Regions from separate parts of the Pseudomonas sp. H11T01 genome, predicted to be linked through region 2. Evidence: riboswitches for the same ligand, from Rfam matches in the RefSeq annotation. Region 2 holds a riboswitch; the other holds the start of a gene.
What was found. A riboswitch is a leader RNA that binds a small molecule or an ion and turns the genes downstream of it on or off. The one in region 2 is predicted to bind cobalamin.
Positions count from the first base shown of each region.

Region 1 (7,433 bases), on a different contig from region 2:
TGAAGCTGGCAGACTTGAAATCACGCCTGACTCTGGCGTTGATTTTCCAGATGCGTCCGCTGTCCGATGAGGACAAGCTGCGTGCTCTGCAATTGCGTGCTTCGCGTCGAGGTCTGCACCTGACCGATGAAGTCGGGCACTTTATCCTCACTCGCGGCACCCGCAGCATGAGTGCGTTGTTCGAGCTGCTCGAGCGCCTCGATCAGGCTTCGTTGCAGGCGCAACGCAAGCTGACCATTCCCTTTCTGAAAGAAACCCTGGGCTGGTAAAACCAAGGCCTGCAGCGCTTTTTTGGCACTTTTCAGGCACCAGAAAGCGCGCGTCGAGGATGCTTCCAGGGCGCTCGAGCGTTTATATTGGGCTTAAGGCCTTAGATGTAAACGAGAAACCGATAAGTCACATTTGCATCGATTGAATTTGCAAATGAGGATGATAGAAGGCATAGTCTCGGCTTCTTTAGAACTATCAGCCACGGTCGTGCCCATGCTAAAGCGCTTCGCACCCCTCGTGCCTCTCGCACTCGTCACCCTGTTGTTTGGTTGCGCTGCTCACTCTCCAGTGTCTCAGCAAGAGCAACAACAACAGGTTAAAAACTCTGTTACTGCTCAGTCTTCCGCTATTTACCAGGAAGAGCTGGCAACCGAAAAAGAACTGGCCGATTTCGCTGGTAACAAGCCTTATCAGCTGCCTGTTCTGGCCGACAGCATCCTCGAACGCGGCATGTCCCTGATCGGTACCCGTTACCGTTTTGGCGGCACCTCCGAGGCAGGCTTCGATTGCAGTGGTTTCATCGGTTATCTGTTTCGTGAAGAGGCCGGCGTGAATTTGCCGCGTTCCACTCGCGAAATGATCAACGTGAACGCACCGCTGGTCGCTCGCAACAATCTCAAACCAGGTGACCTGCTGTTCTTCAGCACTAATGGCCGTGGCCGTGTCAGCCACGCCGGGATCTACCTCGGTGATGACCAGTTCATCCACTCCAGCAGCCGCCGTAGCGGTGGCGTTCGAGTCGATAGCCTGGGTGATAGCTACTGGAGCAAGACCTTCATCGAAGCCAAGCGTGCTCTTGCAATGGCCCCGACCACAGTCATGGCTCGCCAGTAATCAGGCTATTTGTAAGGCCAACTTAAAGTCTTACTTGAAGTTTGACAGGTAGACGCTAGAATCCTGACATATTGTTGAACAACTAACCGCGTAAGCCCTGCTTACGCGGTTTTGTTTTCAGCCTCACGGCAGAGAAAGCCGCATCCGGATCAGGATTGTTCTGCATATGTCGACGTCGGCCCGCCTCGCACTTCTCGTGTTCGCTGCACTGCTCAGTGCTTGCGCCAGCCGCACTCCGCCGCCTGCTCCGGTGATTCGGACGCCTGTTTTCGCTTCCCCCCAAACCTTTTCGCCTGCGGCCGAAGACGTGCTATTCCGTGCGCTGGGCCTGGTGGGGACGCCGTATCGTTGGGGTGGTAATACGCCGGATTCGGGTTTCGATTGCAGCGGCTTGATCGGTTATGTTTATCGCGATGTAGCCGGTGTCACGCTACCGCGTTCGACCCATGAGATGATCGGCATGAGTGCGCAGGATGTCGACCAAAACGCACTACAGACCGGTGACCTGATTTTTTTTGCCACCAATGGCGGCTCGCAAGTCAGCCACGCCGGGATCTATGTCGGCGAAGGTCGATTTGTTCACGCGCCGGCCACCGGCGGAACGGTGAAGCTGGACAGCCTGTCCAAAGCCTACTGGCAGAAAGCCTATCTCAGCGCCAAGCGGGTATTGCAGCCGGAACGTCTGGCGCACAACCCTTAGGCCACAGCTTGCAGAGGTTGTCATGACCGCTCGCACTCTCAATCTTGACGATTCCCTCTACAGCTACCTGCTGGATGTTTCCCTGCGCGAGACGCCGTTGTTGCGCCGTTTGCGTGACGAAACCCAGGCGTTACCCATGGCCCGCTGGCAGGTGGCGCCCGAGCAGGGCCAATTCCTCGCGCTATTGGTCAAGCTGACCGGTGCCAGGCGCTTGCTGGAAGTCGGTACTTTCACCGGCTATAGCGCTTTGTGCATGGCTTCAGTCTTGCCGGAAGACGGCACGTTGATCTGCTGCGATATCCCGGGCGATTACAACGCCACCGCCCGCCGTTACTGGCAGGAGGCGGGTGTGGCGCAGCGGATTGAATTGCGCCTGGCACCTGCGCTGGAAACCCTGGCTCAGATCGAGCAGCAAGGGCAGGGTGGCTGTTTCGACTTGATCTTCATTGATGCCGACAAAGCCAACTATCCGGCCTATCTGGAGAGTGCCTTGCGTCTGTTGCGAAGTGGTGGGCTGGCGATTTTCGATAACACGTTGTGGAGCGGGCGGGTGCTTGAGGTGAATCCCGAGAGTGAAGATACCCGAGCTATCCAGGCGCTGAACCGCGCCTTGAAGGATGACCCGCGTGTCGACTTGTCGCTGTTGCCGTTAGGTGATGGGCTGACGTTGTGCCGCAAACTGTAGGTCATTTTTATTTAGCCGACACCCGCCAAACTTTGTTCCCCACATCATCCGCCACCAACAAATTCCCTTGCTGATCAATTACCACGCCCACCGGGCGGCCCATGGCTTTGTCGTCTGCATTGAGGAAACCTGTCAGCACGTCAATCGGTTGTCCGGTCGGTTTGCCGGCGCTGAACGGTACGAAGATCACTTTGTAGCCGCTATGAGGTTTGCGGTTCCAGGAGCCGTGCTGGCCGATGAATGCGCCTTGAGTGAACGGCGCTGGCAACGTGCTGCCTTCAGCGAAGGTCAGGCCCAGCGACGCGGTGTGCGGGCCAACGGCGTAGTCCGGGGCAATGGCTTTGGCCACCAGCTTCGGGTTTTGCGGGGTGACGCGCACGTCGAGGTGCTGGCCGTAATAACTGAAGGGCCAACCGTAGAAGGCCCCGTCCTTGACCGAAGTGATGTAGTCCGGCACCAGATCGCTGCCGATCTCGTCCCGTTCGTTGACTGCGGTCCAGAGTTTCCCGCTCTGCGGCTCCCAGGCCATGCCATTGGGGTTACGCAGCCCCGAAGCGAAGATGCGGTGCTTACCCGTCGCACGGTCGACTTCCCAGATCGCTGCGCGACCTTCTTCCCGCTCCAGACCGTTTTCTCCGACATTGCTGTTGGAGCCGACGGTGACGTAGAGCTTCTTGCCATCCTTGCTGGCAATCACGTTCTTGGTCCAGTGGTGATTCAAGGTGCCGCCAGGCAGGTCTACCACTTTGGTCGGTTGTGCGCTGATGGTGGTTTCGCCGCTCTGGTAGGGAAAACGCAGCAACTGATCGGTGTCGGCCACGTACAGGTCATTGCCAACCAAGGTCATGCCGAACGGCGAGTTAAGGTTTTCCAGGAACACCGTACGGGTTTCGGCGACGCCGTCGTGGTCCTTGTCCCGCAGCAGGATGATGCGGTTGGGGCTCGGTACTTTGGCACCGGCGCGGGCCATGGCTTTGCCCATGATCCAGCCACGAATACCTTTGCCATCATCCGGTTTGGGTGGCGAGTTGGTTTCGGCCACCAGCACATCCCCATTAGGCAGCACGTAAAGCCAGCGCGGATGATCGAGCCCTTCGGCAAACGCTGCCACTTGAGTGCCAGGCGCGGTGGTCGGCTTGACACCTTTGGGCCAGCCGATTGCCGGGGCAACGTTGACGGTCGGGACAAGAGTGTTGTTGGGTTCCGGCAGCTTTGGCGATGGCCCGGTGCCGTCCGAGACTTGCAGCGTGGCGGTTTCACCACAGGCTGCAAGCCCTCCGGTGAGGACAATGAGGAGGGCAAGTTGAGGCTTGAGCATGCTGAACTCCCTATGACTGCACTGATGTAATCAGTAGAGGAGCATCGCTGCCGGTTGGTTCAACGTTTCAGCCGCGTGCCTCTTTGAGCAGTACGGCAATGCCGGGATAATAATTGCCGGATTCGTTGCGCAACTTGCGGTAGCCATAGGGGAAATACCAGGCCACAGCGCAGGTGTGTTCCTTTTGCAGGTCGTCGACCATGTCCTGGAGTTCTTCCGGGGTGGCGCTCTGTTGGGCCTTTTGTGGCGCCACGAACAGGCAACCCAGCTTCAGGTCACTGGCGTAGCTGATTTTCTTCGCATCGCTAACGATGTCGACCAATGCTTGCGTGAGATTCAGGTTATTGACCCGTGGCCAGCGTTGGGTGGCCTGGATGTAGACCCGTTCTTCCTGGGTGGCGATGAAGAGGTCGGCCCGCCCGTTGCGATTGCCGTCTTCCTGCTGTTTCTTGGTCGCGGCTTGTTCCAGAGTCACCATTTCCGCCATCCAGGCGGCAGCTGAGAGCAGGCCAATGTTGGCGCGTTCATCGAACCAATAAGGGGATTCGTTATCGCCTCGCATCTGGTTGTAGCGATCGATACAGTCAAACCAACGCTCCAGCACCGGGCGCAGGAACTCCAGTTTCGGATTGCTGATGATCATGCCTTGCATGTTGCTCACCCTTATTCTTGTAATGTTAGTGTTGTGGCTCTTTGATATCACTGCTTTCAGTGTGGCACAAGATTGGCGTCAGTTTTTTGATCGACGGCACACAATCGTGGTTGAACGTCCCGGGTTTAATTGACGCTCCACCCCCAACCCTCTAACCTTCGCGACTTGTTTCAGGTGCTCTGTGGCCGACGGTCGACAGAGTGAAACAGGGAAGCCGGTGAGTGCGCGTTCTTTAACAGAACGGGCAGCGATCCCGGCGCTGCCCCCGCAACGGTAAATGAGTCAAGACTGTGCTTTGTGCCACTGTGTCGAGTGTCGACATGGGAAGGCGTGCGGTCCGGGGTAAACCCACTCATGAGCCCGGAGACCGGCCTGATTCATCCAACGGCATCACGGTGGGCGATGCCAGGCTTAATGCCGTCTATTTCTATTCCTGCCCCCCATTATCCACCCTAGTGGAGAGCTGCCATGACTGAATCCCCCGATCGTGACGAACGCCATCTGGCGCGCATGCTGCGCAAAAAAGCCGTCATCGACGAGCGCATTGCCAACTCACCAAACGAATGCGGATTGTTGTTGGTGCTGACCGGCAACGGCAAAGGCAAAAGCAGTTCCGCCTTCGGCATGCTTGCCCGGGCCATGGGTCACGGCATGCAATGCGGCGTAGTGCAGTTCATCAAGGGTCGCAACAGCACCGGTGAGGAGCTGTTCTTTCGACGCTTTCCCGAGCAAGTGCGCTTTCACGTGATGGGCGAAGGCTTTACCTGGGAAACCCAGGACCGTCAGCGTGACATCGCTGCGGCTGAAGCAGCCTGGGAAGTGTCCCGTGAACTGCTGCGAGACCCGGCCATCGGCCTGGTGGTGCTCGACGAATTGAACATCGCCCTCAAGCACGGCTATCTGGACCTGGACCAGGTGCTCAGCGACTTGCAGGCTCGCCCGGCGATGCAGCATGTGCTGGTCACCGGCCGCGGCGCCAAGCCAGAGATGATCGACCTGGCCGATACGGTCACCGAAATGGGCGTGCTCAAACATGCGTTCCAGGCCGGGATCAAAGCGCAAAAAGGCATCGAGCTGTGAGTATTCAAGCATGAGTGATGCACGTCATTGCCCGGCGGTATTGATCGCCGCGCCGGCTTCCGGTCAGGGCAAGACCACCGTGACCGCCGCGCTGGCCCGTTTGCATCGCAATCAGGGACGCAAGGTTCGGGTGTTCAAGTGTGGTCCGGACTTCCTCGACCCGATGATTCTCGAGCGCGCCAGCGGTGCGCCGGTGTATCAACTGGACATGTGGATGGTCGGCGAACAAGAAAGCCGTCGTTTGCTGTGGGAAGCGGCGGGCGAGGCTGACCTGATTCTGATCGAAGGGGTCATGGGCCTGTTCGACGGCACGCCGTCCAGCGCCGATCTGGCGCGGCACTTTGGTGTGCCGGTGCTCGCAGTGATCGACGGCACGGCCATGGCCCAGACCTTCGGCGCCCTGGCCTTGGGCCTGGCGCGTTATCAGCCGGACTTGCCGTTTGCCGGTGTGCTGGCCAACCGTGTTGGCACCTTGCGCCATGCGCAATTGCTCGAAGGCAGCCTGACCGAGGGCCTGCGCTGGTATGGTGCGTTGTCCCGGGAAACCGGGATCGAACTGCCGAGCCGTCACCTGGGCCTGGTGCAGGCCAGCGAATTGAATGATCTGGACCTGCGCCTCGACGCGGCGGCCGACGCCTTGGCCAGCAGTTGCGAAGTGGCGTTGCCGCCTGCGGTCGAGTTCGCTGCGCCTGACGTTGTAGTCGCGGAACCCTTATTGGCCGGAGTACGGATTGCCGTGGCCCGCGATGAAGCGTTCGCGTTCACCTATGGCGCGAGTCTGGACCTGCTGCGGGCGATGGGCGCCGAGTTGCTGTTCTTCTCGCCGATTCATGACCGTGAATTGCCTGAGGCTGACAGCGTGTACCTGCCGGGCGGATACCCGGAATTGCATCATGTGGCGCTGGCGGAAAACGCCACGATGCTGGCTACGATCCGCGCACACCATGCTGCCGGTAAGCCGTTGCTGGCTGAATGTGGCGGCATGTTGTACTTGCTCGACTCCTTGACCGATGTCGAGGGGCAACGCGCCGAACTGGTGGGATTGTTGGCGGGCGACGCGGTGATGCAAAAGCGTCTGGCGGCGTTGGCCTTGCAGGCGGTTGATCTGCCGGAAGGTTCGTTGCGCGGTCACACCTATCACCATTCGCTGACCAGTACGGAGCTGGAGCCGATTGCCCGTGGCCTGAGCCCTAATGGTGGACGGGGTGCAGAAGCGGTTTATCGTGACGGTCGAATGACCGCGTCCTACGTGCACTTCTATTTTCCTTCCAACCCGTCGGCAGTGGCCGCGCTGTTTGCGCCTGATCCAACATGACTGACAACGCATTTTCTGCGCACGAACGCGCGGCGGTCTACCGAGTCATCGGCGAGCGCCGCGACATGCGCCACTTCGCTGGCGGCACCGTCGAGCCTGAACTGCTCAGACGCCTGCTCGAAGCCGCCCATCAAGCCCCCAGTGTTGGCCTGATGCAGCCGTGGCGGTTTATCCGCATCACCGACCGTCCATTGCGCGGCAAGATCCAGCAACTGGTGGAAGAGGAACGCGTGCGCACCGCCGAGGCGCTGGGCGAACGGTCCGACGAATTCATGAAGTTGAAAGTCGAAGGCATCAACGACTGCGCCGAAGTGCTGGTCGCCGCGCTGATGGATGATCGCGAGCGGCATATCTTTGGTCGCCGGACCTTGCCGGAAATGGACATGGCCTCGTTGTCCTGTGCCATTCAGAATCTCTGGCTGGCATCCCGCGCCGAAGGTCTGGGCATGGGGTGGGTGTCGTTGTTCGAACCCCAGGCTCTGGCTGATCTGCTCGGCTTGCCGGCCGGGGCCAAGCCGCTGGCGGTGTTGTGTCTGGGACCGGTGAAAGCATTTTATCCGGCGCCCATGCTGGTGCTCG
Region 1 covers NZ_JBLYED010000004.1:246,436-253,868, reverse strand. Annotated here, with positions in the region: gene hda (DnaA regulatory inactivator Hda) at 1-269, shown strand, start outside; gene ACN1C3_RS07445 (C40 family peptidase) at 484-1,104, shown strand; gene ACN1C3_RS07440 (C40 family peptidase) at 1,271-1,804, shown strand; gene ACN1C3_RS07435 (class I SAM-dependent methyltransferase) at 1,827-2,489, shown strand; gene ACN1C3_RS07430 (PQQ-dependent sugar dehydrogenase) at 2,497-3,807, opposite strand; gene ACN1C3_RS07425 (hypothetical protein) at 3,875-4,459, opposite strand; cobalamin riboswitch at 4,615-4,850, shown strand; gene cobO (cob(I)yrinic acid a,c-diamide adenosyltransferase) at 4,928-5,539, shown strand; gene ACN1C3_RS07415 (cobyrinate a,c-diamide synthase) at 5,550-6,854, shown strand; gene bluB (5,6-dimethylbenzimidazole synthase) at 6,851-7,433, shown strand, end outside.
Region 1: another riboswitch for cobalamin. It lies ahead of cobO (cob(I)yrinic acid a,c-diamide adenosyltransferase); the one in region 2 lies ahead of cobW (cobalamin biosynthesis protein CobW).

Region 2 (7,433 bases):
GATGATCGCCTTTACGTCAGTCCAGCCCGGTTCGTTCAATGCGTCGACGTCAGCGCTTAACGCCTGCTCGATCAACTGCGCGGCAAATAGCTCAAGACGCTCACGGCTATCGCCAGCGGTGCGCCAAAGCTCATCACTCAGTGCTTGCAGCTCAACCGGTCGCGGCCCGGTCCAGGGCTCGGCCAACGCACAGTCCAGCGGATCGAAGCCCAGTTCGAAGGCTTTGGCCAGGGCCCGCAGCACACTCGACTGCGCGCCGCGCCCGTCGCCACGGGGAATGCGCAGCAACGCCAGCAACGTATCGATGCGCAAGCGACCGGTTGGCGACTCGCCGAACACATGCAAGCCATCGCGGATCTGCGACTCTTTCAGGTCGCACAAATAAGTGTCGAGGCGCGGCAGCCAAATCGCTGCGTCAGCGTCGCTGTTGAGCTTTTCGTCCAGTTGCAGTTCGCGGTCGATGTGGGTTTCGCGCACCAGTTTCAGAATGTCGCGCTGCAACTCACGGGCGCGGCGCGGGTCAAGCAACTGCGCTTCGTAATACTCGTCGGCCAGCAGTTCGAGATTGCGCAGCGGGCCGTAGGTCTCGGCGCGGGTCAACGGCGGCATCAGGTGATCGATGATCACCGCCTGGGTGCGCCGCTTGGCCTGGGCGCCCTCACCTGGGTCGTTGACGATAAACGGATAGATATTCGGCAACGGCCCCAGCAGCGCATCCGGCCAGCAGTTTTCCGAAAGGCCAACACCCTTGCCCGGCAGCCATTCGAGGTTGCCGTGCTTGCCGACGTGAATCACCCCATGGGCGCCATAGGTTTGCCGCAACCAGAAATAGAACGCCAGATAGCCGTGAGGCGGCACCAGGTCCGGGTCGTGATAGACCGCACTCGGGTCGACCTGATAACCCCGCGCCGGTTGAATGCCAACGAAGGTCAGACCGAAGCGCAGACCGGCAATCATCATTCGCCCGCCACGGAACATCGGGTCACTTTCAGGCGTGCCCCAGCGCTCCAGCACCGCGTTGCGATTGGCTTCGGGCAAGGCGTTGAACATCAGGAAATAGTCGTCCAGTGCCAGGCTTTGCTGGCACGGTCGCTGGTCGAGGGTCTCCAGATCGTTGCTGACGCCGCCGAGCAATTGCTGAATCAGCGCTGTGCCACTTTCCGGCAAATCAGCCGGCAGCGGATAGCCTTCGGCGTGCAGCGCCCGCAGGATATTCAGCGCGGCGGCCGGGGTGTCGAGGCCCACACCATTGCCGATCCGGCCATCGCGGGTCGGGTAGTTGGCCAGAATCAGCGCGATACGTTTTTCGCTGTTCGGCACCCGCGCCAGATCAGTCCAGCGCCGCGCCAGTTCGGCAACGAAGTCCATACGCGCAGGCGCAGGTCGGTAGCAAACCACGTCGGACTGGCTGCGCTCGCTGCGCCAGGCCAGGTCCTTAAAGCTGATAGGCCGGCTGATGATGCGCCCGTCCAGTTCCGGCAAGGCGATGTGCATGGCCAGGTCTCGCGGCCCGAGGCCCTGCTCGCTGGCGCGCCAACTCGGCTCGTTGTCCTGGGCGCAGATCGCCTGGATCACCGGAATGTTGCGCCGAAACGGTCGCAGGTGCGGTGCTTCGGGGCTGGATTGGGCAAAACCGGTGGTGTTCAAAATCACCCCAGCCTCGACCTCGTCCAGCAAGTCCTCGACCACCGTCAGGCAGCCGGGCTCTTTCAAACTGGCCAGCGCAATCGGCAACGGGTTAAGCCCTGCCGCCTGCAAGCGCTGGCAGAAAACATCGATGAAACCGGTGTTCGCCGCTTGTAAGTGCGAGCGATAGAACAATACCGCCGCCACGGGCTGATCGGCGTGCCAGTCGGCCTGCCAATCGCTGAGTGCGGCATTGCTTTTGTGCGGATGGTAAATCGCCGTGCGCGGCAGGATATGCGGTTCGGCCCAAGGGTAATCGCGGCCCAGCCAACGACTGGCGAGGCACCGATACAGGTCCAGCGCATTAGCCAAACCGCCCTGACGCAGGAAGTACCAAAGCCGATCACGGTCTTCGGCAACCACCGTACTCAGGTCGCTCAGTTCAGGGTCGGGACGGTCATCGCCCGGCACCAGAATCAGCTGCACGCCCTTCTCGGCCAGTTCTACCAGACGCTCGATGCCGTAACGCCAATAGCCGATCCCGCCGTGCAGCGAAATCAGAATGACTTTGGCGTGACGCAACACCTCATCGACATACAGGTCGACCGAGGCGTGATTCTGCACCTGCATCGGGTTGGCCAGACGCAGGCTCGGATAGTCGTCCGGCAACTGCTGCGCGGCTTCGGCGAGCAGCGCCAGGCTGGAGTCACCGCTGCACAGGATCACCAGCTCGGCTGGGGTTTGTCCAAGGTCGGCAATGTTGTCATCCGACACGAAACCGCCGGGCTGGGTCCTGAGCAGGTGCATGGCTTAAACGCTGAGTGCGGCGCGCAATTGCGCTTCGATCAGAACAGCATCCAGTGCCTGGCCGATCAGCACCAGATGCGTTGCACGCGGCTCGTCGGCGCGCCAGGCACGGTCAAAATGTTTATCGAAACGCGTGCCCACGCCCTGAATCAGCAAGCGCATCGGCTTGTTCGGGACCGCGGCGAAGCCCTTGACCCGCAGGATGCCGTGCTGAACCACCAGCTGGGTCAGGACGTCCAGCAGCAGGCTTTCGTCGGCTTGGGGCAGTTCGATGGAGATGGAATCGAAGGCGTCGTGGTCATGGTCGTCATGTCCTTCACTATCGGCGTCGCCATCGTGGTGATGGTCGTGGTGGCTGTGACGGCCGTCGATGTGCTCTTCGGAGCCGGCGCCCAGGCCGATCAACACGTCCAGTGGCACACGACCACTGCTGGCTTCGATGATTTTTACCGCTGGCGGCAGTTCTTCGGCGACTTCCAGACGCACACGGGCCAGGTCTTCAGGGCTGATCAGGTCGGCTTTGTTGAGGATCACCAGGTCGGCGCTGGCCAATTGGTCGGCGAACAGCTCGTGCAGCGGCGATTCGTGGTCCAGGTTCGGGTCGAGCTTGCGCTGAGCGTCGACCTGGTCCGGGAACGCGGCGAAGGTGCCGGCGGCCACGGCCGGGCTGTCGACCACGGTGATCACCGCATCGACCGTGCAGGCACTGCGGATTTCCGGCCACTGGAAGGCTTGCACCAGCGGTTTTGGCAGGGCCAGACCAGAAGTTTCAATGAGGATGTGGTCCAGATCAGCACGACGGGCAACCAGTTCGCGCATGACCGGGAAGAATTCTTCCTGGACGGTACAGCACAGGCAACCATTGGCCAGTTCATAGACGCGGCCGCTGGCTTCTTCTTCCGTGCAACCGATGGAACATTGCTTGAGGATTTCGCCATCGATGCCCAGCTCGCCGAACTCATTGACGATGACCGCGATGCGGCGGCCCTGGGCGTTATCGAGCATGTGCCGCAGCAACGTGGTTTTGCCCGAACCGAGGAAGCCGGTAACGATGGTGACGGGAAGTTTGGCCAGTGTTTTCATCGGATGCCCTTTGGCAAGGTGGCGGGCATACGGGACGACAACCGCGAACGTGGGCGCGGAAGATTTCGCCACCGGATCACCCCGCCCGGTTGTAGTGAGAATCTGGTACGAGGCAGGTCTCCTGGCTGACGGTGTGCCGGTCTTTCGACTGGCGATTTCTACGCCTTCCCGCTCGCCCTATGGGTAGACGCCCTATAGGAAGAGTATGCAGTGGCATGGCAGAAACGGAACCGTTCACAGTTGCGGGGGCAGCCGCGGCATTGACCGCGTTCCCTTCTTAGCTTCGGCGAGAACGCCGAAGAACCTCGAAAGCGCAAGGCTACGCAGTGCCGCAAGGCGGGTCAATGTCCGCAAAGTGATTGCGATCCCCTTGTGGCGCGGGAGCAAGCTCCCTCGCCACAAGGGGCCGGCGCAATCTTGAGGTGAGAACCTTTGCCAATTGACGCCCATCCCCCGCGCATGTTCTCCTTCACACCTTGTTACGGGTGCCCTTCACAGGGTGAAACGGGAAACCGGTGCGTCATGTGCTTTACTCAAAGCCTTGATCAGTCCGGTGCTGCCCCCGCAACGGTAAGCGAGCGAAGAGTCAGATCCACTGTGCCAGCAGTTCGGCATGGGAAGGCGATTCTTGCAGGTGAAGGCAGTAGCCCAAACCCCTCGTGAGCCCGGAGACCGGCCCGCAATACTGAAATAACAAACCCGCGGTGGGCGGGCGCTGTTTGAACCTCTGCGTGCCTGTCTCGCGGGGTTTTCATGCGCTCGATTCACCCGCTGACACACCAGAGGGAAGCGCCATGTCGATCATCAGCAGCACTCGCCACGCAGGCACCACCAGCACCACCTCCACCCTGAGCCAACGGCTGATTGCCGCTATCGGCGCATCGATCCTGGGCGCGAGCCTGGTGTACTTCGCCGGTTTCTCACACATTGATGCGGTGCACAACGCGGCCCACGACACCCGTCACAGCTCCGCCTTCCCGTGTCATTGAGACCTGCCTACATGATCAAGCGTATTGCGCAAACCGCAGGTTTCACCGGGCTGCTTGCAGCCCTGTTGCTGACCCTGCTGCAAAGCTTCTGGGTCGCGCCGCTGATTCTCCAGGCGGAAACCTATGAAAAGGCCCCAGCCGCCGAAGTTCACGAACATGCTGAAGGCGCCATGGCCGGTCACACCCACGACGCCGAAGCCTGGGAGCCGGAAGACGGCTGGCAGCGCGTACTGTCGACCACCGGTGGCAATCTGGTGGTGGCGGTCGGTTTCGCCCTGATGCTCGCGGGCCTCTATACCTTGCGCGCACCGAATCGCACGTCTCAGGGTTTGCTCTGGGGCCTGGCCGGTTACGCGACTTTCGTGCTGGCGCCAACCCTGGGTTTGCCACCTGAATTGCCGGGCACCGCTGCGGCGGACCTTGCGTCACGGCAGATCTGGTGGATCGGTACAGCGTCTTCGACAGCCGTCGGCATCGCGCTGATCGTGTTCGGTAAGCACTGGCTGCTGAAGATTCTCGGCGTGGCAATTCTGGCGGTACCGCACATCATTGGCGCACCACAACCAGAAGTGCATTCCAGCCTGGCGCCGGAAGCGCTCGAAGCACAATTCAAAATCGCTTCGCAACTGACCAACGCCGCGTTCTGGCTGGCCCTGGGCCTGATCAGCGCCTGGCTGTTCCGTCGCAAAAGCGAAGGCCCATACCGCGCATGACCGACATCAGCACAGCGCCGCCCCTGGTGGTCGGCCTGGGCTGCCAGCGTGGCTGCCCCGCCAGCACGCTACGGGCGCTGCTCGATCAGGCTTTGCAGGCCCATCACATTGAGCTTCGAGCGATCCGGGCCCTGGCCAGTATCGACCTGAAACGCGATGAACCTGGCCTACTCGAACTGGCCGAGCAATTGGCGCTGCCGCTGACGTTCTTCAGTAGCACGCAACTCGCTGCCTACGAACCCCGACTCAGTCACCGCTCAGAGATCGCCTTTGAACGCACGGGTTGCTACGGTGTGGCCGAAAGCACTGCTTTAGCTCTCGCCGAACAGCTGACGCCAAACCCCGCCAAACTGCTGATCACGCGACAAAAATACGCCCAGGCCACCCTTGCATTGGCGTCTGCGCCGTAAAACCCCCGATAATCTCCACCCTTGATCATGAGCAATCTTCATCTGAAGCGTTGCCAACACGACTTTGCACAGGAAACAGCCATGACCGTCTACTTTATCGGCGCAGGCCCCGGCGACCCGGAGCTGATCACCGTCAAAGGCCAGCGGCTGATCCGCAGTTGCCCGGTCATCATCTATGCAGGCTCCTTGGTGCCCGCTGCTGTGCTTGAAGGCCACCAGGCAGAACGGGTGGTCAACAGCGCCGAGCTGCACCTGGAACAGATCATCGAACTGATCAAGACTGCCCACGACAACGGCCAGGACGTGGCCCGGGTGCATTCCGGTGACCCGAGCCTGTACGGCGCGATTGGCGAGCAGATTCGCTATTTGCGCGAGCTGAATATTCCTTTTGAAATCATCCCCGGCGTAACTGCTACGGCCGCCTGCGCAGCCCTGCTGGGCGCGGAGCTGACGCTGCCGGACGTGTCCCAGAGCGTGATTCTGACCCGCTACGCCGACAAAACCGCGATGCCGCCCGGGGAAGAACTCGGCAGCCTGGCACAGCACGGGGCCACCATGGCGATTCATCTGGGGGTCAATCATCTGGAAAAGATCCTCGCCGAGCTGGTCCCGCACTACGGCGTGGACTGCCCGATCGCGGTGATTCATCGCGCCACCTGGCCGGATCAGGATTGGGTGGTGGGTACGCTGGCGGATATCGCTGAAAAGGTTCAGGCAAAGGGATTTCGCCGTACGGCGCTAATTCTGGTGGGCCGAGTGTTGGCCAGTGACAATTTCAGCGAGTCGTCGTTGTATCGCGCCGGGCATGCGCATTTGTACAGGCCTTAGGACGCCATCGCGGGCAAGCTCGGCTCCCACAGGAGTACGCGGTCAAATGTGGGAGCGTGGCTTGCCCGCGATCGAGGACGAAGTCCTCGCAATCCAGCGAATGCGTTTTACCTGACAAACCGCAGTTGCAGATTTTAGGGCTGCTTCGCACCCCAGCGGGAGCAAACGGAACGCCGCCCGGCCACTCGCCACAGGGTTCAGTGCAGTCTGGCTTTCACCCATAAAAAAACGGCGCTCACGGGCGCCGTTTTTTCTGTTTGCAGCGAACGCCTTAGTAGTAGGCGTTTTCTTTCTGCGTGTGGTCGGTGACGTCACGTACACCTTTGAGCTCGGGAATACGCTCAAGCAACGTGCGCTCGATGCCTTCCCTCAAGGTCACGTCAGCCTGGCCGCAGCCTTGGCAGCCGCCGCCGAACTTCAACACAGCAATACCGTCTTCAACCACATCGATCAGGCTGACCTGACCGCCGTGGCTGGCCAGCCCCGGGTTGATTTCGGTTTGCAGGTAATAGTTGATGCGCTCGTTGACCGGGCTGTCAGCGTTGACCATCGGAACTTTGGCGTTTGGCGCCTTGATGGTCAGTTGGCCACCCATACGATCGGTGGCGTAATCAACCACGGCATCGTCCAGGAAGGCTTCGCTGAAGGAATCGATATACGCGGTGAAGCTTTTGAGCCCCAGCGCGGTATCTTCCGGTTTTTCTTCGCCCGGCTTGCAGTAGGCAATGCAGGTTTCGGCATATTGGGTGCCAGGCTGGGTAATAAAGACTCGGATGCCAATCCCTGGGGTGTTCTGCTTGGAGAGCAGATCGGCCAGATAATCGTGGGCGGCGTCGGTAATGGTTATGGCGGTCATGGAAACTCCTCGCAGGCTTGGGCGCAGTTTACGCCAATCATCGCGCCGGACAAAGTCCTAGTATTTAAGTCGGGAAAGAACCGGCCGCCGTCAGGGCTGCCAGCGAATCGATTACAGATTT
Region 2 covers NZ_JBLYED010000002.1:119,033-126,465, forward strand. Annotated here, with positions in the region: gene cobN (cobaltochelatase subunit CobN) at 1-2,433, opposite strand, end outside; gene cobW (cobalamin biosynthesis protein CobW) at 2,437-3,516, opposite strand; cobalamin riboswitch at 3,610-3,839, opposite strand; cobalamin riboswitch at 3,983-4,212, shown strand; gene ACN1C3_RS03110 (CbtB domain-containing protein) at 4,311-4,505, shown strand; gene ACN1C3_RS03115 (CbtA family protein) at 4,517-5,218, shown strand; gene ACN1C3_RS03120 (cobalamin biosynthesis protein) at 5,215-5,628, shown strand; gene cobM (precorrin-4 C(11)-methyltransferase) at 5,710-6,456, shown strand; gene nfuA (Fe-S biogenesis protein NfuA) at 6,728-7,312, opposite strand; gene ACN1C3_RS03135 (fatty acid cis/trans isomerase) at 7,424-7,433, opposite strand, start outside.